Regions from separate parts of the Cytobacillus sp. C11.1 genome, predicted to be linked through region 1. Evidence: riboswitches for the same ligand, from Rfam matches in the RefSeq annotation. Region 1 holds a riboswitch; each other region holds the start of a gene.
The links. A riboswitch is a leader RNA that binds a small molecule or an ion and turns the genes downstream of it on or off. The one in region 1 is predicted to bind thiamine pyrophosphate.
Positions count from the first base shown of each region.

Region 2: linked by a shared signal. The riboswitch ahead of AC3ZVC_RS22605 (ABC transporter substrate-binding protein) and the one ahead of tenI (thiazole tautomerase TenI) in region 1 are both predicted to bind thiamine pyrophosphate.
Region 3: linked by a shared signal. The riboswitch ahead of AC3ZVC_RS17310 (3-oxoacyl-ACP reductase) and the one ahead of tenI (thiazole tautomerase TenI) in region 1 are both predicted to bind thiamine pyrophosphate.
Region 4: linked by a shared signal. The riboswitch ahead of AC3ZVC_RS24185 (YkoF family thiamine/hydroxymethylpyrimidine-binding protein) and the one ahead of tenI (thiazole tautomerase TenI) in region 1 are both predicted to bind thiamine pyrophosphate.

Region 1 covers NZ_CM176935.1:392,758-398,413, reverse strand. Annotated here, with positions in the region: gene thiC (phosphomethylpyrimidine synthase ThiC) at 1-1,569, shown strand, start outside; TPP riboswitch at 1,599-1,707, shown strand; gene tenI (thiazole tautomerase TenI) at 2,034-2,642, shown strand; gene thiO (glycine oxidase ThiO) at 2,643-3,764, shown strand; gene thiS (sulfur carrier protein ThiS) at 3,779-3,982, shown strand; gene AC3ZVC_RS01955 (thiazole synthase) at 3,984-4,751, shown strand; gene AC3ZVC_RS01950 (MoeB/ThiF family adenylyltransferase) at 4,748-5,656, shown strand, end outside.
Region 2 covers NZ_CM176935.1:4,573,713-4,579,368, forward strand. Annotated here, with positions in the region: gene AC3ZVC_RS22595 (NAD-dependent protein deacylase) at 1-573, opposite strand, end outside; gene AC3ZVC_RS22600 (YkvA family protein) at 717-1,130, shown strand; TPP riboswitch at 1,345-1,453, shown strand; gene AC3ZVC_RS22605 (ABC transporter substrate-binding protein) at 1,568-2,569, shown strand; gene AC3ZVC_RS22610 (thiamine-binding protein) at 2,584-2,877, shown strand; gene AC3ZVC_RS22615 (ABC transporter permease) at 2,874-3,641, shown strand; gene AC3ZVC_RS22620 (ABC transporter ATP-binding protein) at 3,638-4,372, shown strand; gene AC3ZVC_RS22625 (TatD family hydrolase) at 4,385-5,158, shown strand; gene AC3ZVC_RS22630 (hypothetical protein) at 5,495-5,656, shown strand, end outside.
Region 3 covers NZ_CM176935.1:3,486,787-3,492,442, reverse strand. Annotated here, with positions in the region: gene thiE (thiamine phosphate synthase) at 1-343, opposite strand, end outside; gene thiD (bifunctional hydroxymethylpyrimidine kinase/phosphomethylpyrimidine kinase) at 333-1,157, opposite strand; gene thiM (hydroxyethylthiazole kinase) at 1,170-1,982, opposite strand; gene AC3ZVC_RS17310 (3-oxoacyl-ACP reductase) at 2,001-2,762, opposite strand; TPP riboswitch at 2,878-2,989, opposite strand; gene AC3ZVC_RS17305 (OsmC family protein) at 3,146-3,598, shown strand; gene AC3ZVC_RS17300 (Cof-type HAD-IIB family hydrolase) at 3,658-4,407, opposite strand; gene AC3ZVC_RS17295 (CBO0543 family protein) at 4,545-5,060, shown strand; gene AC3ZVC_RS17290 (sigma-70 family RNA polymerase sigma factor) at 5,332-5,656, shown strand, end outside.
Region 4 covers NZ_CM176935.1:4,866,622-4,872,277, forward strand. Annotated here, with positions in the region: gene AC3ZVC_RS24180 (Cof-type HAD-IIB family hydrolase) at 1-755, opposite strand, end outside; TPP riboswitch at 982-1,082, shown strand; gene AC3ZVC_RS24185 (YkoF family thiamine/hydroxymethylpyrimidine-binding protein) at 1,355-1,960, shown strand; gene AC3ZVC_RS24190 (ECF transporter S component) at 1,962-2,558, shown strand; gene AC3ZVC_RS24195 (ABC transporter ATP-binding protein) at 2,542-4,236, shown strand; gene AC3ZVC_RS24200 (energy-coupling factor transporter transmembrane component T family protein) at 4,223-5,002, shown strand; gene AC3ZVC_RS24205 (alpha/beta-type small acid-soluble spore protein) at 5,173-5,373, shown strand; gene AC3ZVC_RS24210 (D-glycero-alpha-D-manno-heptose-1,7-bisphosphate 7-phosphatase) at 5,440-5,656, opposite strand, start outside.

The DNA.
Region 1 (5,656 bases):
GATTTTAAAAAAGGACTTCCTGCACTAAGAAATGGTTGGATTCATGAGCGCGAAGATGTTGAAGAGTATGAAGGCCGGAAAATTAAGCCTGAGGATAATGGGTATGAAAGGGAGAATGATCCGCGTGCCAATCATAAAGTTTTTCCAGGATTAGCCCGCAAGCCATTGCGTGCGAAAAAAGGAGAAAATGTCACCCAGCTACACTATGCCAAAAAAGGGATCATTACTCCCGAGATGGAGTTTATAGCCATTAGAGAAAATATGGACCCTGAATTTGTTCGTTCTGAAGTAGCAAGGGGCAGGGCAATCATTCCTGCCAATATCAATCACCCGGAAACGGAGCCAATGATAATCGGCAGGAATTTCCACGTTAAAATTAATGCGAACATTGGAAACTCTGCAGTTTCATCCTCTATTGAAGAAGAGGTAGAAAAAATGACCTGGGCTACACGCTGGGGAGCAGATACGATTATGGATCTATCCACAGGTAAAAATATTCATACCACACGTGAATGGATAATCAGAAACTCTGCAGTCCCAGTCGGCACAGTTCCAATCTATCAAGCCCTCGAAAAGGTTAACGGCATCGCCGAGGATCTTACGTGGGAGGTTTATCGTGACACCCTAATTGAACAAGCGGAGCAAGGGGTTGACTACTTTACCATTCATGCAGGTGTTCTTCTTCGGTATGTTCCGTTAACAGCAAAACGGTTAACCGGAATTGTATCGAGGGGCGGATCCATTATGGCCCAGTGGTGTTTGCATCATCATAAAGAAAACTTTTTATATACTCATTTTGAAGAAATCTGCGAAATTATGAAATCCTATGATGTGGCCTTCTCACTGGGGGATGGATTGCGGCCGGGATCGATTGCAGATGCCAACGACGAGGCTCAATTTGCAGAGCTCGAGACTCTTGGGGAACTGACCCAAATTGCCTGGGAACACGATGTGCAGGTTATGGTAGAGGGACCAGGCCATGTTCCAATGCACTTAATTAAAGAGAATATGGATAAACAATTGGAAATCTGCAAGGAAGCGCCATTCTACACACTCGGCCCCCTTACCACTGATATCGCTCCCGGATATGATCATATTACCTCTGCAATCGGGGCTGCCATGATAGGCTGGTTTGGAACCGCAATGCTTTGCTATGTTACCCCTAAAGAACATTTGGGTTTGCCGAATCGGGATGATGTCCGCGAGGGTGTCATTACTTATAAAATAGCTGCACATGCCGCGGATTTGGCAAAGGGACACCCAGGCGCACAAAAAAGAGATGATGCCCTGTCAAAAGCCCGGTTTGAATTCCGATGGAGGGATCAATTCAATCTATCACTGGATCCTGAACGTGCATTGGAATACCATGATGAGACGTTGCCGGCTGAAGGGGCAAAAACAGCACACTTTTGTTCCATGTGCGGGCCCAAATTTTGCAGCATGAGAATTTCTCAGGATATTCGCAATTATGCTAAGGAGCAAAGGCTTGGTACGGAGGAAGCGATAAAGAAAGGCTTGGAAGAAAAAGCAGATGAATTCAAACAAACGGGTGGAAATATTTATCAGTGAAAATAATCTTTTCTTAATTTAATAGCCATTACATTCGCTGGGGGTGCCTGTTTGCAGGCTGAGATTGAAGTAAATACTTTAAGACCCTTGGAACCTGATCTGGAATATACCAGCGTAGGGAAGTGGAGGATCGGGGATATTAAAAGCCCCGTACAGCCGCTTTCTTTTTTTGGAGGCGGTTTTTTATTTGTAGGCTCTCTTCTAAGCGATTGGTTGTTGAATAGGTTCATTGAGACAAACGAGGTTGGGTTGATTGGAGCGTAAGGTGCGAGACTCCGGCGGGAGGAGCGGGACAGGTGAGACCCCACAGGCGCGCCGAGGAGGCTCACCGCCCGCCCCGCGGAAAGGGAGCATCCTGGAGCGGAAATCAACCACTCCTTATTACTTTTAAAAACAACAATGATTGCGAAAACAGCCTATTTGTTAAACAGTAAATAGCATTTAAAAAGAGGGGAGATATCGCGATGACGAAACAGCTGCATGTTATATCGGATGGAAAGCTTTCTCTAGAGGCTTTCGCTGAAATAGCAGGTGAACTTGAACCCTTTACAGATAGATTCCACTTACGGGAAAAACAGCGAACCTCAAGGGAGCTATATACAGGATTAAAGCTGCTTCTTAAAGAGGGAATCCCTATTCATAAAATCGTTATAAATGATCGGGTGGATGTTGCGTGGGCCTTTAAAACGGGTGTGCAGCTTGCTTTTCACAGTCTGCCAGTCCACGTTGTAAGAAGGCATTTTCCTGATATGCCAATCGGCTGTTCCGTACATTCTCTTGAAGAAGCCGAAGAGGCAACCAAACAAGGAGCAGATTATGTTCTGTTTGGCCACATTTTTGAAACAGATTCTAAGAAGGGAGTTCCGCCAAGAGGAATTGGGGCATTGGAGGCTGTTAAAAAGAGAAATGATATCCCGGTATTGGCTATTGGCGGCATTAAACCTGAGAACGTTCCTGAAGTTGTGGGGGCGGGAGCAGATGGCATTGCTGTGATGTCAGGGATTTTGCAGGCAAAGGATCCTGTTGAGGCAGCAAAGCTATTTTTAAAGAAATTAAACGAGGAGGGACAGTGAATGAGAAAAGTGTATGACGCCGTTATTGTTGGGGGAGGCATTAACGGAAGCTCCATTGCTTTTCAGCTATCGAAAAGAGGATATAAAGTAGCTGTTTTGGAAAAGGGGAAAATAGCCGGCAAGGCTTCCGGAGCCGCAGCTGGAATTTTAGGTGCACAAACGGAGCTGACAGAAGATGGACCGCTTTTCCAATTGGCATGTAAAAGCCGATGCATGTTTCCGAGACTTGTCCCTGAACTTGAAGAGCTATCACATGTACATATTGGCTATGAAAATAAGGGCATGTATAAGGTGGCGGCTGATGAAGATCAAGAGCTGGAATTAAAAAGACTAATAGAAAGCCAGCGAAAAGCGGGTGAGCAGGCTGAGTGGCTTTCGATTGATGAACTGATCAAACGGGAGCCATCCGTGTCTGACAAATTGCGGGGTGCCATGTATATACCAAATGATGGCCAGGTTCAAGCATATGAATTGTCACTTGCCTTTGCAAAAGCTTCAAGGGCCCTCGGCGCAGAAATCTATGAGTATACAAGTGTATCAGAGCTTATTTTAAAAGATGAAAAAGTTCATGGGGTCATAACCGACCTGGGAGAATTCCTGGCAGAATCCGTTATAGTCGCCACCGGAGCCTGGAGCAGGATGCTTCTTGAAAAAACAGGCTTGTCACTGCCGATTATTCCGGTTAAAGGAGAATGCTTCTCGGTCGCTGCCGAGAGACCGCTTATAAAAGGGACTATTTTTTCACATGGATGCTATATCGTTCCTAAGCGATCAGGGAGATTAGTAGTAGGAGCGACCGTTAAGGTAAATTCATTTGATGAGAAGGTAACTCTTGAAGGGATATCTTCGCTGATGGAAAAGGCGAAAAACCTGATTCCGGGCATAGCGAATGCGGAATGGGAGCGTGCCTGGACAGGAATCCGTCCGCAATCGGCTGATGGCCAGCCTTTTTTAGGAGAACATCCTGCCTACAGGGGATTATATATTGCGGCTGGTCATTTCAGGAATGGGATCCTCCTTGCTCCGGCAACAGGAGAGCTCATGGCAGACATCCTTGAAGGGAAAACAGAGACATCAAACCCATTCGAGCTGTCCCGCCTTGAATCTATAGCCCATTCGTAAAAAGGAGTGCTTTTATGAAAGTTGTCATTAATGGGGAAGGTATTCAGCTTCCGGATACAGTCAATACCGTTCCCCTTCTGCTCAAACATTTCGAGCTGGAGCAAAAGGTAGTCATTGTTGAATTAAATCAAACTATTTTAGATAAATCGATGCATGCTGAAACCGTTTTAACGGATGGAGATCGAATTGAAATCGTACACTTTGTAGGAGGCGGATGATATGTTGAAAATTGGACCCTATGAATTTAACTCACGGCTGCTGCTGGGAACTGGAAAATATCCAAATTTTGATGTTCAAAAGGAAGCGGTAGAAGCTTCTGATACTGAGGTGCTTACGTTTGCTGTACGCCGCATGAACATTTTTGAAGCGAATCAGCCCAACTTTTTGGAAAAGCTGGATTTAAAGAAATATAAATTGCTGCCCAATACGGCGGGAGCAAGTACAGCCGAGGAAGCTGTCCGGATTGCCAGGCTATCCAAGGCTTCGGGGCTTTGCGACATGATCAAGGTTGAGGTAATCGGCTGCAGCAAGACACTTCTCCCCGATCCGGTTGAAACACTTAAAGCAGCAGAAATCCTATTAAACGAAGGCTTTATCGTCCTTCCGTATACCTCTGATGATGTAGTCCTTGCAAGAAAGCTGGAAGAACTGGGCTGCCACGCGGTAATGCCATGTGCTTCGCCAATTGGTTCAGGGCAGGGAATTATCAATCCTGTTAATCTACAATTTATTATTGAACAGGCTACAGTGCCGATTCTTGTAGACGCCGGGATTGGGAGCCCCGCAGATGCGGCATTGGCCATGGAGCTGGGGGCAGATGGAGTCTTATTAAATACTGCTGTTTCCTCTGCCAAAGACCCGGTCAAAATGGCAAAAGCAATGAAACTGGCCATTGAAGCAGGGCGGTTAGGCTACGAGGCCGGCAGGATGCCCAAAAAACGGTACGCAACAGCAAGCAGCCCGGCGGAAGGAATGGTTTTTAGTTGAATGTGCGATACTCCCGCCAGATCTTATTCCCTCCAATCGGCAAAGAAGGCCAGAAAAAGCTTGGAGAAAAACATGTTTTAATTGTGGGCGCTGGTGCATTAGGTGCTGCAAACGCAGAAACGCTCGCAAGGGCAGGCGTCGGCAAACTAACAATCGCCGATCGCGATTATGTGGAATGGACCAATCTGCAGCGCCAGCAGCTTTATTGTGAAGAAGATGCTGAGCAAAAAACGCCAAAAGTCATTGCCGCAGCTAACCGATTGAAAGCCATTAATTCAGAGGTGCAAATCATCCCCCGCATTATGGATGTTGGGGTACAGGAATTAGAAGAGCTGATTGTAGGTGCAGATTTAATCATTGACTCAACAGACAATTTTGATATTCGCTTTCTAATCAATGATATAGCTCAAAAGCATAGGATTCCATGGATCTACGGAGGCTGTGTTGGAAGCTACGGATTGAGCTATACTATTTTGCCGGGGGTTTCACCTTGTCTGCAATGCTTGATGGACAAACTGCCATTAGGGGGAATCACCTGCGATACGGCGGGTGTTATTCAGCCTGCCATTCAAATGGTTGTCTCTCACCAGTCTGCAGAAGCATTAAAAATATTAGCAGAAGACTTCGAATCATTAAGGGGGACACTTGTCTCTTTTGATATTTGGAAAAATCATTATAGTTCTATTAACGTATCTTCTCTAAAAAATCCTGAGTGTTCATCATGTGGGAGCAGCAGAGCATACCCCTTTCTATCTTATGAAAATCAGACAAAGGCAGCGCTGTTATGTGGCAGGGATACCGTGCAAATAAGACCTTCAGCCCTTCAGAATATTGATTTTGCCTACCTGGAAAAAGTCCTGGTGTCTCAAGGAATCAAAGTAGAGAGCAATCCTTATTTGGTTTCG
Region 2 (5,656 bases), 820 kb from region 1:
GAACTGGTTGGCCGGAGTAACGGTCAAGGATGAACCAAGCACAATAAAAAGCTCAGACTTCTCTGATTCCTCTGCCGCAAAATCCAGTGCCAGCTCAGGAAGCATTTCGCCAAATAGGACGATTGAAGGGCGAAGCATTCCCCCGCATGTACAATGATAATGGTCATGCAGGTATTCCTCACTCGGATATTCTTTTTTACATTCCTGGCAGTGCAGCGTTTGCAAGTTCCCGTGAAGCTCAGATATATTGCGGCTGCCGGCCAGCCCATGGAATCCATCTACATTCTGGGTAATGATACTTTGGAGAATGCCCCTTTTTTCCCAATTTGCGAGAATATAGTGCCCTTTATGAGGCTTACATTCTTTTAAGCCTGTGACCCTGTGCCGATAAAATTCAATAAACTCATTTACATTATGATTTAAAGCTTCTGTACTGGCTATTTTCCCAGGATCCTTCTTTTTCCACATTCCATTATTAGCAGACCTGAAATCAGGCAGACCGCTCTCCGTGGACATACCTGCTCCAGTTAAAATAACGGTATACTTTGATTCTTTCAGCCATTTTTCAAGCATAGTTATCATCTCCTAAATATATCTTTCCAATAAAATGCTGTTTCCATCTTTTTCAAAGGATAAAATGTTTATGTCTTCCTATGTATGCGGTAAATAATAGATTATATGTGTTTACGCCATTTATCAATATAGGAGTGATTGCAATGCCAGAGACGGAAACAAAAGATTACCGGGAAGGCTTTAAAAGGTTCTCTTCTAGAGCTAAGAGATATGTGGAAGATCCTGTAAAAACAAGAGGATTGCTGAGCAAAGCGACAACAAAAGCTAATCAGAATAAATCTTCATTAAGTGATATATGGGAAAAATTTCAGCTTTTGATTGACTTGGTTAAATCCTGGTCCAAAGGAGATTACAAGCACATTTCAAAAAAATCGATCCTATTTATTATCGCTTCAATCTTATACTTCGTTTCACCAGTGGACCTTGTACCCGATTTTTTAGCAGGAATGGGAATCATTGATGATGCAGCGGTGCTTGGATTTGCTGTAAGTCAAATTACAGGAGAGCTTGAAAAGTTTAAAATCTGGAAGGAAAGCCGGTCGATTGAAATGGAATAAAAATACTTGAAACTGCCGGATTATACAGAACCGCTTGTTTTTTGCGAAGCTTTGGAAAGGCAGATAATAAAAAGTTTGCCGACGAACTATAAACTTTTTGCTGTCCATTTTTATACCTTTTGTTATAATAGTGAAGGAAAGTCATAGAAGCTTTAGAATAGAACGCCTCATGAAGGTATTTATTTTTGCAGATTGTTTGTCTAAAATTGAATAGCAAGAATTGTAGGGGAACCGGTATAGCCGGTTGAGACTTCATCATAAGATGTTGACCCTTTGAACCTGATCTGGCTCATACCAGCGTAGGGAACATATTCTTAAACATAAAAATGTTTGTTATATGCGCTCTGGTATTTATGCCGGGGCGTTTTTATTTTTTCAGGGCAAGCTATAATTATCTTTCCGGAAAACACTACATAAAGCAAACAGGAGGGTTAATGATGAAAAGATGGATGGCAGCTGTTTGTACTGTCCTAATGCTCGCCGGCTGTGCCGGGAATGAGCAAGAAACACAGCCGGGAAACGGAGAAAAGGACAAGGAAGAATTAAAAAAGGTCACTGTCGTTCTGGACTGGACACCAAATACCAATCATACAGGCTTATACGCAGCTAAGGACAAAGGCTATTTTGAAGAGGAAGGACTTGACGTGGAAATCATTATGCCTGGAGAAGCTGGTGCAGACCAGCTGACGGCATCGGGTAAGGCGGATTTCGGTGTCAGCTATCAGGAAAGCATCACGGAAGCCCGGGTACAGGGTGTTCCGCTCGTATCGATCGCTGCTGTTATTCAGCATAATACATCCGGCTTTGCTTCCCCAGCAGATAAAAATATTAAAACACCAAAGGATTTTGAAGGGAAAACTTATGGTGGCTGGGGAGCGCCGGTTGAAAAATCAGTAATCGAGTCATTGATGATAACAGAGAATGCAGATGTTGAGAAAGTGTCGATTGTCAACATGGGGGACGCTGATTTTTTTACGGCTGTTAAGAGAGATATAGATTTTGCATGGATTTATTATGGCTGGACAGGTGTAGAAGCCGAGCTTCGAGGGGAAAAGATTAATATGGTCTACCTGACTGACTACTCGGAAAAACTGGACTATTACACACCTGTATTGGCTACCAATGAGAAAATGATACAAAATAATCCGGATACCGTAAAAGCTTTTGTCAAAGCGGCATCCAAAGGCTATGAATATGCTATTGAAAACCCTGATGAAGCAGCTGATATTCTTCTCGAGAACGCTCCAGACCTTGATAGCGAACTGGTTAAAAAGAGTCAGGAATGGCTTTCTCCCCGTTATCAGGACGATGCAGCCAGATGGGGTGAACAAAAGCTTGAAGTTTGGGAAAACTATGCAGAGTGGATGCATGAAAATGGCCTTTTAGATAAAGAATTAGATGCCGGCAAAGCTTTTACAAATGACTTCCTGCCGGAATAAGGAGAGTTAATGAAATGGCAAACGCACTTGTAAGTATTCAAATCATACCGAAAACAAAAAATGGGGAAAATGTTATACCATATGTTGACGAAGCCATCAGCGTAATACAGGAATCGGGGGTTAAATATGAGGTTCACCCCCTGGAAACAACAATGGAAGGCGATCTGGAACATTTATTGAAAATCATCGCAGATATGAATACTAAAATGATTGAAAAAGGAAGCAGCAATGTTATTTCACAGGTGAAGATCCTATATCAGCCAACTGGAATTGAAATGAATGATTTAACGGAGAAATACCGTCCATGAAAAATGTTTTAATGAAAGGATGGAGACCCGCTGCGGTTCTCCTCCTTTTATTCATTCTGTGGGAGCTGGCAATCATGCTGGCTGAAGTCCCTGCATGGCTGCTGCCGCCGCCGACTGATATTTTTCAGGAAGCGGTTGCCGGATGGGACGGCTTTCTCCTTCATCTTCAATCCACTGTCATGCTATCTTTATTGGGGTTTGCGATTGGTACGGGAATCGGCTTGCTTACAGCCGTATTGCTGCACTTATTGCCTTTTTTAAGGGAGTCGATTTACCCGCTCCTCATCCTATCGCAAAATGTACCAATCATTGTTCTGGCCCCTTTGCTGGTAGTGTGGTTTGGATTCGGCATCCTTCCAAAACTGATCGTCATCACACTGGTTTGCTTTTTCCCGATTACAGTTGCCGCTTTGGATGGCTTCAGGCAAACACCCCGAGAACTTAAGCACTATATGCTAATGGCAGGAGCAAGCAAAGGACAGCTGTTTTGGAAATTGGAGCTTCCATACTCACTTCCTTCTTTATTTTCCGGCCTGAAAATTTCTGCAACCTACAGTGTCATGGGGGCTGTAATATCAGAATGGCTAGGCGCAAAGGCCGGTATAGGCGTGTATATGACACTCGCCTCCTCGTCGTTTAGGACGGACCGTGTATTTGTAGCCATATTTGCCATCATGGTGCTCAGCTTGCTGTTTTTTGGAGCTATTCTTTTGGCAGAGCGCTTGCTGGTCAAATGGAAAACACAGGAGGGTGCTAGAAAATGATACAATTATCCCTTGAGCATTTAACTAAAAGCTTTGATTCAAATCTGGTTCTTAGCAATCTGAGCTTTCATATAAACGATGGCGAATTTGTCTCGATCCTGGGTCCATCCGGGAGCGGAAAAAGCACCATTTTTAACCTGATTGGCGGTTTACTTTTGCCAGATGAGGGTACGATTCAGCTGAGTGGTGAGAAAATCAACGGCAAACGAGGGTCTATCAGCTACATGCCTCAAACACCCTCCTTAATGCCATGGAGAACAATTCTCCAAAATGTCCTCCTTGGACAGGAGCTTAAAGGGAATTCAGATCCTGATACAGCCAGGGATATGCTTCATAAAGCAGGTCTCTCAGACTATAAGAATGCCTATCCTCATGAGCTTTCTGGGGGCATGAAGCAAAGAGCAGCTTTTATTCGGGCACTCTTAAGCCCGCAGCCTGTGATCCTGCTGGATGAACCTTTTTCGGCATTGGATGAACTGACCCGCCACGATATGCAAAAATGGCTGCTTGATATATGGAGTGAACATAAGCCGACCATCCTATTTGTTACACATAATATAGAAGAAGCCATTTATCTTTCCGACCGTATATTAGTTCTCAGCAGCAAGCCTGCTAAGGTGGTTCATGAATTTAATATGCCCTTTTCCCGGCCTAGGAGAGGAGAGCTTCTGCTCGATGAAAAATTCCTTGCATGCAAAAGAGAAATACATACGGCCTTAAAAAACCATTAGAGGGTGAATATTTTGGATAAATTAATTGATGCCCATATTCATCTTGATAAATATAGTGATGAAGAAATAAAAGAAATCTTTAAAGATTCACCATTCCAGCTATCAGTGATTACGGTTTCGTTTGATTTGGAGTCCTGCAAACGGAATCTCTTGCTTTCAAACGAATATCCTAATATAAAACCTGCCTTCGGTTTTCATCCTGAACAAGACTTGCCAAACGATCAGGATCTTTCAGATCTCTTTATGTGGATGGAGACTCATATAGATCAAATGACAGCTGTGGGAGAGGTCGGGCTGCCCTACTATTTGAGGAAAGAGCATGCTAGAGACACCTTTCAGATTGAAGGTTATTTAGTTCTGCTCGAAGAATTTATTAAACTGGCTAAACGATGGAATAAACCCATTGCCCTTCACGCTGTATATGATGATGCACCAATTGTATGCAATCTATTAGAAAAGCATTCTGTTCAAAAGGCCCACTTTCATTGGTTTAAAGGTGACCAGGCAACAGTCAGCAGGTTAATTTCAAACGGGTTTTACATATCCTTTACTCCAGATATCGTCTATGAAAAAGAAATTCAGAATCTTGTCTGTAATTATCCGCTGAAAAGGATGATGGCAGAAACGGATGGTCCATGGCCATTTGAAGGGCCATTCAAAAGCCAAACTACCCATCCTGCGATGTTGCAGCATTCCATCAAAACCTTGGCAGATATTAAAAAAGAACCTTTAGAAAGTGTTTATAAACAGCTTTTCAAAAATACCAAAAGCTTCTATAATATATGATTTCATTTTTCTGCTTACAAACCGGGAAAACCTTTTGACTGTACGGCCATTTAAAATCAAATGGCCGTTTTTATGTCTCTTCTTCTATCTGTAATGGATATCTTGTTCAATGGCCATCTTTAATCCCTTTGATGCTGCTTCTTATCCGATTTGCTGCTTTAGTCGGAATAATAATAGCACCTCTTTTATTTCCGGTTGAGCCCTAACTGCTGATAAACTCTCGGCTTACAAAGTATCAGAATAGTCTCGATAAACTAGATAAATATAATCATTTCGCACCATTCCTTATTTTGGAAATTTGGGTTATTCTTATATTGGACGATACTTTTAGGGGGTATGAATTTGAAAAAGTATATTTTCGTGCTTTTGACTATTTTACTAGCTTTCTCTGGCAATGTATTTGCACAGCCCAAAAGCGGTGCTGAAGATTTAGGCGAAAAAAAATTTATAAAGAAAGTAAAGAAGACTGAAGAGTATAAGGAATTTAAAACTTACTTC
Region 3 (5,656 bases), 1.9 Mb from region 1:
CACCGAGAATTTTATTGCCTATTTTTTTCCGAACCATACTAGCCGGCTCGTCTTCCTGCCCGATATGGACGCCATCTGCATCTATTTCAATTGCCAGCTCAATATCATCATTCACAATAAAAGGGATATGGTTTGCCCGGCAGATTGTTTGCATTTTTTTTGCAAGCTGGAGCTTTTCCTTCCCTTGAAGACAGCCTTTGCCTTTTTCGCGGAATTGGAAGAGGGTGATACCTCCCTTAACTGCAGACTGCAAAACTTCTTCTGGATTATTGCTGCAGTTTACACTGCCCATAATAAAGTAGACCCTTAATAATTTTCTCATTTCATCAGGTTTAACTGCCATGAACAAAAGTCTCCTTCTTCCTTCGGTTATAAGCCCAATGATTCGTAGGTCCATGCCCGCTGCCCAGCTGCAGGTCATCTTCAATAGCAGCCTGGATAAACTGCTTGGCGCGCTCCACAGCACTCAAAACAGTCATCCCTTCCGCAAGGCCTGCAGTTATGGCTGCCGAAAAAGTGCACCCGGTTCCATGTGTATTAACCGTTTGTATTCTTTTACTTTTAAACTCATAAAAGCGTTGGCCATCAAATAAAAGATCCACAGCATCGGTTTCAGCCTCAGCATGCCCGCCTTTTATCATGACATTCTTTGCGCCCATATCATGCAGCTTTCTTGCTGCTTCGTTTTTTTGCTGGTCCGTTTTAATCCTCAATCCCGTTAGAACTTCTGCCTCCGGGATATTTGGCGTGATAAGAATCGATAAAGGGATCAGATATTCCCTCATAGCAGCAATGGCCTCCTTTTGCAGCAGGCTCGCACCCCCTTTTGCAATCATTACTGGGTCGATGACAACATTTTCCCATTGGTGCCGCGTAATCTCACGGGATACTCTCTCGATAATTTCTGCATTAAAAAGCATCCCCGTTTTGACTGCGTCGGGCACAAGATCTTCCCCGATCGATTGGATTTGTGCAACGACTGCTTCTGGAGTCATCGGATAAACTTCTTGAACGCCTTTTGTGTTTTGGGCAGTAACGGCAGTTAATGCTGACATGCCAAAAACGCCAAGTTCCTGAAACGTTTTTAAGTCAGCCTGAATTCCGGCACCGCCACCGCTATCTGATCCGGCTATAGTTAATGCTTTGTTTATTATCATTTTAACTCCTCCCTATTCGCTGACTTTTTTAAAAGCACCGAGTTTTTCAATATCTGAAGCGGTAATGTTAAACAAGCTATTTAAAAATTCAATTTGGAACGTTCCCGGACCTTTATCATTCGTTGCCTCTGCTGCTATTTCGGCAGCAGTTCCGTACACAACCAATGCGGCAACAGCTGCTTTAACTGGATCCTTTTCCACAGTAGAAAATGCACCAATTACAGAAGTCAACAGGCAGCCCGCACCTGTTACTTTTGTTAAATAGGGATGTCCGTTTTCTATGGTGTACGTTGAAACTCCATCTGAAACAACATCCTGTTTGCCTGTTATGACTGCTATGGTGCCAAGCTCTTTTGCAGCCCTTCCAGCAAGTTCAGTCGTATTCCCCTGATTTTCCCCCGCATCTACTCCTTTAATTTTCCATTGCTGGCCGGCGGCATTGGCTATTTCCGCCGCATTTCCTCTAATGATGGAAATATTTAATTCCTTTAATAATTTTTTGGCGGTTTCTGTACGGTATGGAGTTGCCCCAACACCTACTGGGTCAAAGATTACGGGAACACCATGCTCGTTGGCTGACCTTCCTGCGATCAGCATGCTTTTTACTTCTTTTTCCGTAAGAGTTCCCATGTTCAGAACCAGTGCTCCGGCTATTTTCGCCATATCAGCCGCCTCTTCATGCGCATAAGCCATAACCGGTGATGCTCCAATTGCCAAAAGTCCATTGGCAGTAAAATTGGTTACCACAACATTTGTAATATTATGTACGAGCGGATTTGCGGTTCTTACTTTTTCTAAAAGACTGCTAATCTCGTAAATATTCATCATAAGTCCCCCTCACAATTAGTTCATAACAAGTCCGCCATCCACGACAAGATTCTGGCCTGTAACAGCCCTTGCCCATGGAGATGCGAAAAATACAATTGCATCAGCTGCCTCTGCCGGATCGGTAACCTTTTTCAATGGTGTAGAGTTTTCAATTATTTCAAAGACTTCATTTGAAGTAGCTGCGCTTGCATCCGTGGTTTTTAATAAGCCACCTGATACCATATTTACCGTAATGCCGTATTGCCCAAGTTCGTTAGCCATATTACGTGTAAATCCCAGGAGGGCTGCCTTGCTGGTCGTGTAATCGTGGTACGGAACAACCGGGTTCTGAAATAGATTTGTGCCAATCGAAATGACTCGTCCAAACCCGTTTAGTTTCATATCAGCCAAGCCAGCCTGAACGGTATTTAAAGCTCCTCGAACAGCGCCCTCCAGCTGGATTTGGAAGTCTTCCCATCCAATCGTTTCTGCATCTTTTTTGGAAACAGGGTCAAATTGAAAGTTTACAAGTGCGTTATTAACAATAGTCGTTATGGGTGTTCCAAAGTGGTTTTTCGCTTTTTCAAACAGTTCCACAACCTGTCTTTTGTCCCGGATATCTGCTTGAATGGCAATAGCACGTTCACCAATTTCACTTTGCAGCTCATAAGCTTTCTCTTCACTATGAAAATAGTTAATAACCACCCTCGCACCTTCTCTTGCAAAAGCTTTGGCCGTCTCCCTGCCCAAGCCTCTGCTCCCTCCTGTGATGAGCACAATTTGGTCTTGAAGTTTCATCTGAATTCCCCTTTTCATGAATGTGTCCAACCTAGTTATTGGCTTATTTTCTGACAAAATAAAAACCAGATCCATCAATGGACCTGGCAGAATAATAAATGAGAAGGAATGATCGTTCCCGCTATTACTACTTTCCTACGCTGGCATAATCCAGATCAGGTCCGAAGGGTAAAAAAACAGGTCGGTTTCTTTCTCAGCCCGCGCATCGGGCACCCCTAGCAGTAAAACTATTTAGTTGGCTGATTTCATCTTAGCTTGAAAATGGAAATCTGTAAAGTCTTGCAATTCTGTCGTTGTCTCTATATCGTTAATAGTAGTGAATAAGTGCAATTTAGACGTTGTCTTTATATCGATAATAGCAGTGTATCCTGGGAGGTTTTCTTATGGCAGAACATCAATTTTACTTGAAAGCACATTGGCCGGGCCTGCGCAATGATGTTGGAAAAATAGAATCCGGACAACTAAAGACGAAGGTATCAATACCGCCTGAGATGGATGGTCCGGGAATTGGCACAAACCCGGATGAAATGCTATTAGGAGCAGCTGCAACCTGTTATATTATTACGCTTGCAGCGATGATGGAACGGAGTAAACTTAAAAAAGAAGACTTGACCATGGAATCCATTGGGATTGTTGATGTCACCAATGGGATTATTACATACAAAAAAATTATCCACCGGCCTATAATCATCCTGAAGACTGACGCCACAGAGAGAGATTTCGCTCTCGCTCAGAAACTGGCCAAAAAAGCTGAAGCTTCCTGCATGATTTCAAGGGCCATTAAAGGAAATGTTGAGGTTGAATTGGAAGCAGAAATTATGCGTAAAACCGCTTAAATACCATTTAAGCGGTTTACGAAATATTTTTTCTCAAGGTGCCTGCCAGTTCGAAAAACTTATAAAGCCCATTTCCGAATCGCTTTCGCAACACCAGCTTCATCATTTGAAGCAGTCACAGCATTTGCTGTTTCTTTAACAATGTCCTGGGCGTTTCCCATTGCAACTCCCCATCCCGATTCCTCAATCATCGCAATATCGTTTAAGCTATCACCCATTGCCATCACATTTTCCATGGAAATGCCAAGAATTTCTGTAACCTGTTGGATTCCTTTTGCTTTATTAATGCCAAGTGCATTCACTTCAATATTGGTTAAGCTTGAATTGGTAATTTCCAGATCACCCTTTGATTGGAGCTCCTTATGAATGATTTCCCGTACTTCATCATCAGTGATATCAAATCCAAATTTCAGCCATTCATGGTCATGGATATTTTCAGGCATTTCATTGTTCCAGACCTGATCGCAGCTGGTAGCCCAAAAATGGGTTTTATGTGTTTTAGATAATGTCCACATCCATTCCATTATAGTAGAGTCAACTGGGGTTCTCGAAATTAAATTCCCTTCCGGACCAAAAATTTCACTTCCATTGACCGTAATTAAATAGGAGTTTAATTCAAGCGAGTCCGCATGGTCCCTGGCTGTAAGTCTGGAACGGCCGGTGCTTAGAATAACTTCGATCCCTTTTTCCTTTGCTTCGCGTATCGCCTCTCGGTTTTCCTCTGGAATTTCGTCATTCGTATTCAACAAAGTTCCATCCATATCAAGAGCGATTAATTTTATCTCCGGTGCATTCATTTTTTCTGGCATCATAATCTCCCTTTCCTAAACAATAAAGACATTATATAAAGAAATACTATTCCATTCAAAGGAAAGCCTCTGAAAGATGAATACTTTTAAATAAATTGGAAATAGCTGTATATATATTTCCCGAAAGGTGAGAAGCTATGTATTTACTACTTGTTGTGGTGGTATGGATTCTATTTGCTTACCGCTTTATAGATTGGTCACAATGGAAGAAACAATACCCTACCGTTTTGTATTTTATTGCAATTAATCTGACCTACAACATGCTTTATTATAACCATACACTTTGGGCATTCAGAGGAATTACTGCTGAGTGGATCAATCATTCCATCATTAATTTATTTTTTACATTTTTTATTACTCCCATGGCCCTGATCATATACCTGCAGCGTTATCCGCAAAATAAAAAGCATGCATTTATTTATTCAGCGGTTTGGATTACTTTCTTCACTATCATCCAGGCTTTATTTGCCCATAAAGGCATGTTTGTTTATGATAATGGCTGGAATAGCTGGCACAACATTTGGCTAAACATTATATTGTTTGCTGTCATTCGGATTCATTATCGAAAGCCTGCAGCTGCTATGCTTGTTTCTTTGCCGGCAGCGATTATTTTTTACTTATTATTTCCGGTTCCATTGGATAGCCTAAAATAAAATGAGGTGATTATATTGCTCGTCCAACATAATTTATCCACCTTTTTATTTTTGCTTCTGCTTTTCACAACCTATGTATTAATGTGGGTTTACCTTATAAGGAACAAAGTAAATAAATAATGAAGCGTAAACCTACTGGTTTGCGCTTTTTTATATACTTATAATATATTGTTAAAAAATTGAATCCAATAGTTTCCACCTGTCGTCTAACTGTCAGAAAAGAATGGTTGCCGGAACCAAAAATCAACACATATGCTGGGAGGCTGTCAAGTTGAGCCCTGAAGAACGAGTAGAGCGGTTTATCGCCTCAAATGTCGACCGTGCCCTCGTCCTTGAAATGATCATGGATGAGTATGGAACAGTATTGAAAAGATTGATCTATACCTATGTGAAGGACTGGAATATTGCAAGTGATCTCACACAGGAAACGTTTTTAACCGTATATGAAAAGCTGGAGAGTTTTCAGCAGAGGTCCTCTTTTAAAACTTGGATTTTTACGATTGCCATTAATAAAAGCAAAGATTATTTAAAAAGCTGGCATCATCGCAATATGGTTATGAATGAAAGGGTATTTTTTCTTAAAAAGGACATAGAAA
Region 4 (5,656 bases), 520 kb from region 1:
GCAGCTTTTTTCACTTCCGCCGGGGCATTCCCCATTGCCACACCGAGGCCGGCTGCTTCAATCATTTCCAGATCATCTATAGAGTCGCCAATAACGACCATTTGGTTTCTTGAGATTCCCAGATGTTCTCCCAAATAAAGCAATCCGTTCACCTTGGATACTCCTGCCGGAACAATATCCATGCGAAAGTCATTCAGTTTTATGATGTCGATGTTTTGAAACATGCCTTTAATAGAAGCATGAGCATCTTGCAGGTCCTCTTTATCTTCAAAGTAGACTTCGATTTTTGGAGGTGTGACAGGTTCATCCAAAATGGTATCGCTCAATGAATCTACAAATTGCTGTGAGTAAAAGATGGGATCACCTGTAGTAAATACTGTTTTAGCAAGCATATTGGAATTTAGTTTTGTTTTGTTAGCCAGGGAATATTTTTCGTGCACCAGCCTGATTTGGCATGTAAAGCCTTCAAGCAGGCGCACGATTTCAAACGTCTCATCTTCCTGTATGCGTTTTACAAAAATTGGTTTTTCCTGAGAGGCTGCAATATAAGCCCCTCTGTGTGTGACCAGCAAAGAATTAATTTTCAGTGCTTTCGCCACTTTCTTTGCAGAAGGAAAGCTCCTTGACGTTACAAGCGTTACATAAATTCCTTTTTGCTGTACATATTCAATCGCTTCTTTAGTGGATTTATGAAGTCTTCCATTTGATTGGAGAAGTGTTCCATCAATATTTAAAGCAAGCATTCGGTATATCATCTACTTTGCCCCCTATTCTCGGTGTAAAATTGTCCTATTACACTTTTATGAAGAAATGCAATTGATTAGAACATGACATGGACAATGCAAACATTTTTCTTTAGCTTGTAGGAATTGGCCTGACTATTTCAATTTGAGAGACTTTTTAATTCAAAGAATTATAAATTATCCATTTACAATTCAATGTTCGCGTATTAAGATGGAGTCAAATAAAAACTGCATATCAAGTTTGCACTAGGGGAGCTTTTGGCTGAGAAGAACATTCCGTTCTGACCCTTATGACCCGATCTGGATAATACCAGCGTGGGGAAGTGCAGGTGGACGGCTATCATTTTTTATGTATTGATAACATTCAACTGCATTTCCTCATGGAAATGCAGTTTTTTATTTTTCAGGCTGTGTTAAAGCTAAATGTTGATTTCAGCCCCTTGTTGATTGGAGCGGAAGGCACGGATTACAGCGGGAGAAGCGAGTCATAGGGAGATCACACAGGCACTATGCGCCGAGGATGCTTCCCGACCGCCTGCGGTTCGCTGAGTGCCTGGGGAGGAAATCAACAGGCAAGATTAACAGTATAAAAAATTAGGAGGAATGACAGTATGCAAGAAAATTTTTTATGTGGAACAAGCGAGATTACAGGGTGCAGATTTTCTATTTATCCTATGTCTGACCGGTTTGTGGATATTATTTTATCGGCACTGAATGAAGTGGACACAAGCAAGGTATGGATGGAAACTGATGATGTCAGCACATGTGTGCGCGGCCGTTCCATTCATGTCTTTGATGTTGTAAAAGCCATTTACCTGGAAGCAGCCAAGCATGGCGACCATGTTGTTTTCTATGGCACTTTTTCAAACGGCTGTCCTGGAGATACGGCAGGTGATGCTTACCTTGCTGAAAATGAAGAGAGAGCGAATAAGGAAAAGTCGGCAAGTTTCCTTCAGAAAGTTGCCGCCCAATTTGCTCTTTATCCAATGGGGATCCCTACATACATGGATGTCATAATGGACCAGGTAGAGCTGGCGAAATCACAGGGCACATTTTCAAAAGGTGTCCATTATGCTTCAAGACTTGATGGAGATGCACATGCTGTTTTTAAAACGCTTGAAGAAGCATTCGAGGGATGTAAAAAAAGTGATTCCACGCATATTGTTATGACAGTTAATATGTCTGCGAACAGCCCTTCCCATAAGGGGGCTGAATAATATGCTTGAAAAATGGAAGCTTCGTGAAGTGATCGTCCTTTCTGTTTTGGCTGTTGTGTTTGCGGTGGTTTATCTCGTTTTTCTTCAATTCGGAAACGTACTTTATGGGTTGTTCGGCTTGATTGGCTATGATATTATCTTTGGAATCTGGTTTATCGTTTCGATTATCGCTGCCTATATTATCAGAAAGCCCGGGGCTGCCTTTTTATCGGAAACCATTGCCGCAACGGTTGAGATCATGATTGGCAATGCTGTCGGCCCGCGCCTTATCCTTTCTGGAATGATACAAGGAATTGGGGCAGAAGCTGTTTTTGCGGCTACAAAATGGAGTAATTACCGGACTTGGGTTTTAATCACTGCAGGTATGGGCTCATCTGTCACAAGTTTTATATGGGGTTACTTTATCTCAGGCTATGCTGCACTTTCACCAGGTTATGTGACAGCCATGTTTTTCGTCCGGCTAGCAAGTGGCGCTTTACTGGCAGGTTTACTCGGAAAATGGCTGAGTGAAAGTCTAGCAAAAACAGGTGCATTGAGCAGCTTCCCGATCGGCAAGGAACGGAAAAGGGGAAAACCGGACAATGGAATTACAGCGTAACGAGGCTATTCTAAAGACAAAGCTGCTTACTTTTCGGCATGAAGAAGAGAAAAATCCTGTTTTTAATGATGTGAATTTAAACCTTTATCCTGAGGAGGCAGTTCTTATTCTCGGGCCCAGCGGCTGCGGAAAAAGTACACTTGCACTTTGCCTAAATAAATTGTACCCGGAGGCTGTAGATGGCCATCTTGAAGGATGGGCCTCTTTTAAGGGAAAATTGCTGAGTTCATTCAGGCCTGGTGAGATTAATAAAAGCATTGGAATGGTATTTCAGGATCCTGAAAGCCAGTTTTGCATGGTAACCGTCGAGGATGAACTGGCGTTTGGACTGGAAAATATGAATATTCCTCCTGAGGATATTGGGCCAAAGATTGATCATGCACTTGAACTTGTCAATCTTCTCCCATATAAACATGCTATGATTCACACCCTCTCAGGAGGGCAAAAACAAAAGCTGGCTTTGGCATGTGTTTTGGCATTGGAACCGGAGATCCTGATTCTTGATGAACCGACAGCAAATTTGGATCCTGCCTCAAGCAGCGAGCTTGCCAGCATAATCAAGAAGCTTAGAACTGAACTTTCTCTTACACTGCTGATCATTGAACACAAACTGGATGATTGGATTGATCAAATTGATCGCTGTCTGGTTTTAAACCGAGGGGGCGAAATTTTATTTAATGGCAAGCCGGATGCCTGCTTTACTGATTATGCAGAGGAGCTTCAGTCAGAAGGAATCTGGCTGCCGAGCACAGTAAGAGCTGGCCTTATAGCAAAGAAAGCCGGATTATACTCCGGGTCCGCCCTTCCGCTAAATCAAAATGAACTAATTAATGGATTAGCAGACCCTGATTCAGCAGTTCGACTTTTTGAAAAAAAGAAAAATGTTTTAACTGGCACAGCGGATCAAAGTATTCTTGAAGTCCAAAGACTTTCTTTTAGCAAAGGCGGAAATGAACTGTTAAAAGATATTAGCTTTTCTGTTAAAAAGGGGGAATTTATTGCAATAGCAGGCCCGAACGGATCCGGTAAAACCACACTTTCCAGACTTCTCTCCAGATTAAATTTGGGTTCCTCCGGGGAGATTTCCTTTCTTGGACGTACTCTCTCCAAATGGAAGGAGAATGAATTGAGGCAGAAAATGGGCTACATTTTCCAGAATCCGGAACATCAGTTTATTACAGATTCTGTGTTTGAAGAAATTGTATTCAGCCTAAAAGTCATGGAGATGGAAGAAGCGGAAATAAATGAAACAGCCAAAACTATACTGAAGCAGGTTCGTTTACATAAGCAGGCATACCTTCACCCTTTTTCCTTAAGCCAAGGGCAAAAACGGCGGCTAAGTGTTGCAACCATGCTTGTGAATAATCAAGATTTGCTGCTGCTTGATGAGCCTACATTTGGACAGGATGCCAATACTGCACGTGAACTTATGGCTCTTTTAGAGGAGAAGATATATGACGGAGGATCCGTCATTATGATCACCCATGATATGGATCTAATCCAGTCCTATGCCCATAAAGTGATTATTCTTTCAGATGGAGAAATAATTTATGATGGAACGCCAGATGACCTATGGAACAAACAGGAAATTATGAAGCAGGCCTCCCTTCAGCTTCCATACTTTGAAAAGTTCAAGAACGATATCCGTACGGGGAGTGGATATTATGCTCTTACATGACATTAATCCCAGTATAAAAGCGCTCACTGTAGTGATTTGCGTACTAATTTTATCTATCTTTTTTGATCCGCTCACACCCTTGCTCACCCTGATAATAACAGCGAGTGCTACCCTCTTACTTGGAAGGGTGTCAATTAAGAAGTGGCTGTTGTTATTCTCGCCTTTCTTGTTTATGGCGTTCATTTACATCTGGTCAGCTATTCTTTTTTCAAGGATAGATCAAGGAGAAACCATCCTATGGGCTTGGGGCATCTTAACGTTAACTGAGGAAGGCTTTCAGCGTGCCCTCTCACTTGGGCTGCGCGTGTTAAGCTTTACGTCGCTGTCCCTTTTGTTTATTTTAACCACAAAGCCAACAGAGTTTCTGCTCAGTTTAATGCAGCAATGCCGGCTTTCACCGAAGCTTGCATATGCCATTATGGCTGGCTATCGATTTTTGCCATTAATAAAAGAAGAATTTGAGATTATCAGAAGTGCTCACCGGATAAGGGGGGTGGGTAAAGCAAGGTCTTTTTCCGAAAAATTAGCTGAGCTTAAAAGGTATGCAGTCCCTCTGCTTGCCGGGGCCATCCGCAAAGCAGAAAGAACAGCCATGGCAATGGAATCGAAAGGTTTCACCGGCGATAAGAACAGGCAATTCTATCATAAAATCACAGTTTCATGGAAAGACCTGGCATTTTCCGTTATTATGGTGGCAGCAGTTCTATTAAGTGCATACACCTCCTGGAAGCTTGGCTATTTGCAGCTGTATAACGGTGAGCTGTGAGGGGATATGTTGATTTTATATGCGGTATGCTCCCTATGAAAAAGTATAACAAACTTGTCAGCAGTAAAAATACCTTTAATTACCAACTGGACCTATGAATAAATTTTTATTGCCCTTCTTAAGCTATGATTGTAACAATCAAGAAAACTACACCAAAGGAGATGATTTACATGGCAAGAAGCAACAATTCTAATCAGCTTTTAGTATCAGGAGTCAGTCAGGCAATTGATCAAATGAAGTATGAAATCGCAACAGAATTCGGTGTGAACCTTGGCCCGGAAACATCTTCAAGAGCAAATGGATCAGTAGGCGGGGAAATCACAAAGCGCCTTGTCCAAATGGCTGAACAACAGCTTGGCGGAGCACGCTAATTTTTAGGCAATTATCGAAAAATAAAACGCCGCTTACAGCAATCTGCGAAGCGGCTTTTATTTTTCTTAATTAAGCATTTCCACAATATCTTCTACTGCCTCAAACAGTGAATTAGCCTGTATATCTGCTTTTGTCGGGTCTGAACCAATGAAAACTGTTTTACAGCCTGCCTTCTTACCTGCTTCAATATCTCGCTCGTGATCGCCAACCATAATGCTGCTGGCAAGATCAAGATTATATCTTTCTGCAAGATCCAGCAGCATACCTGCATTTGGCTTCCGG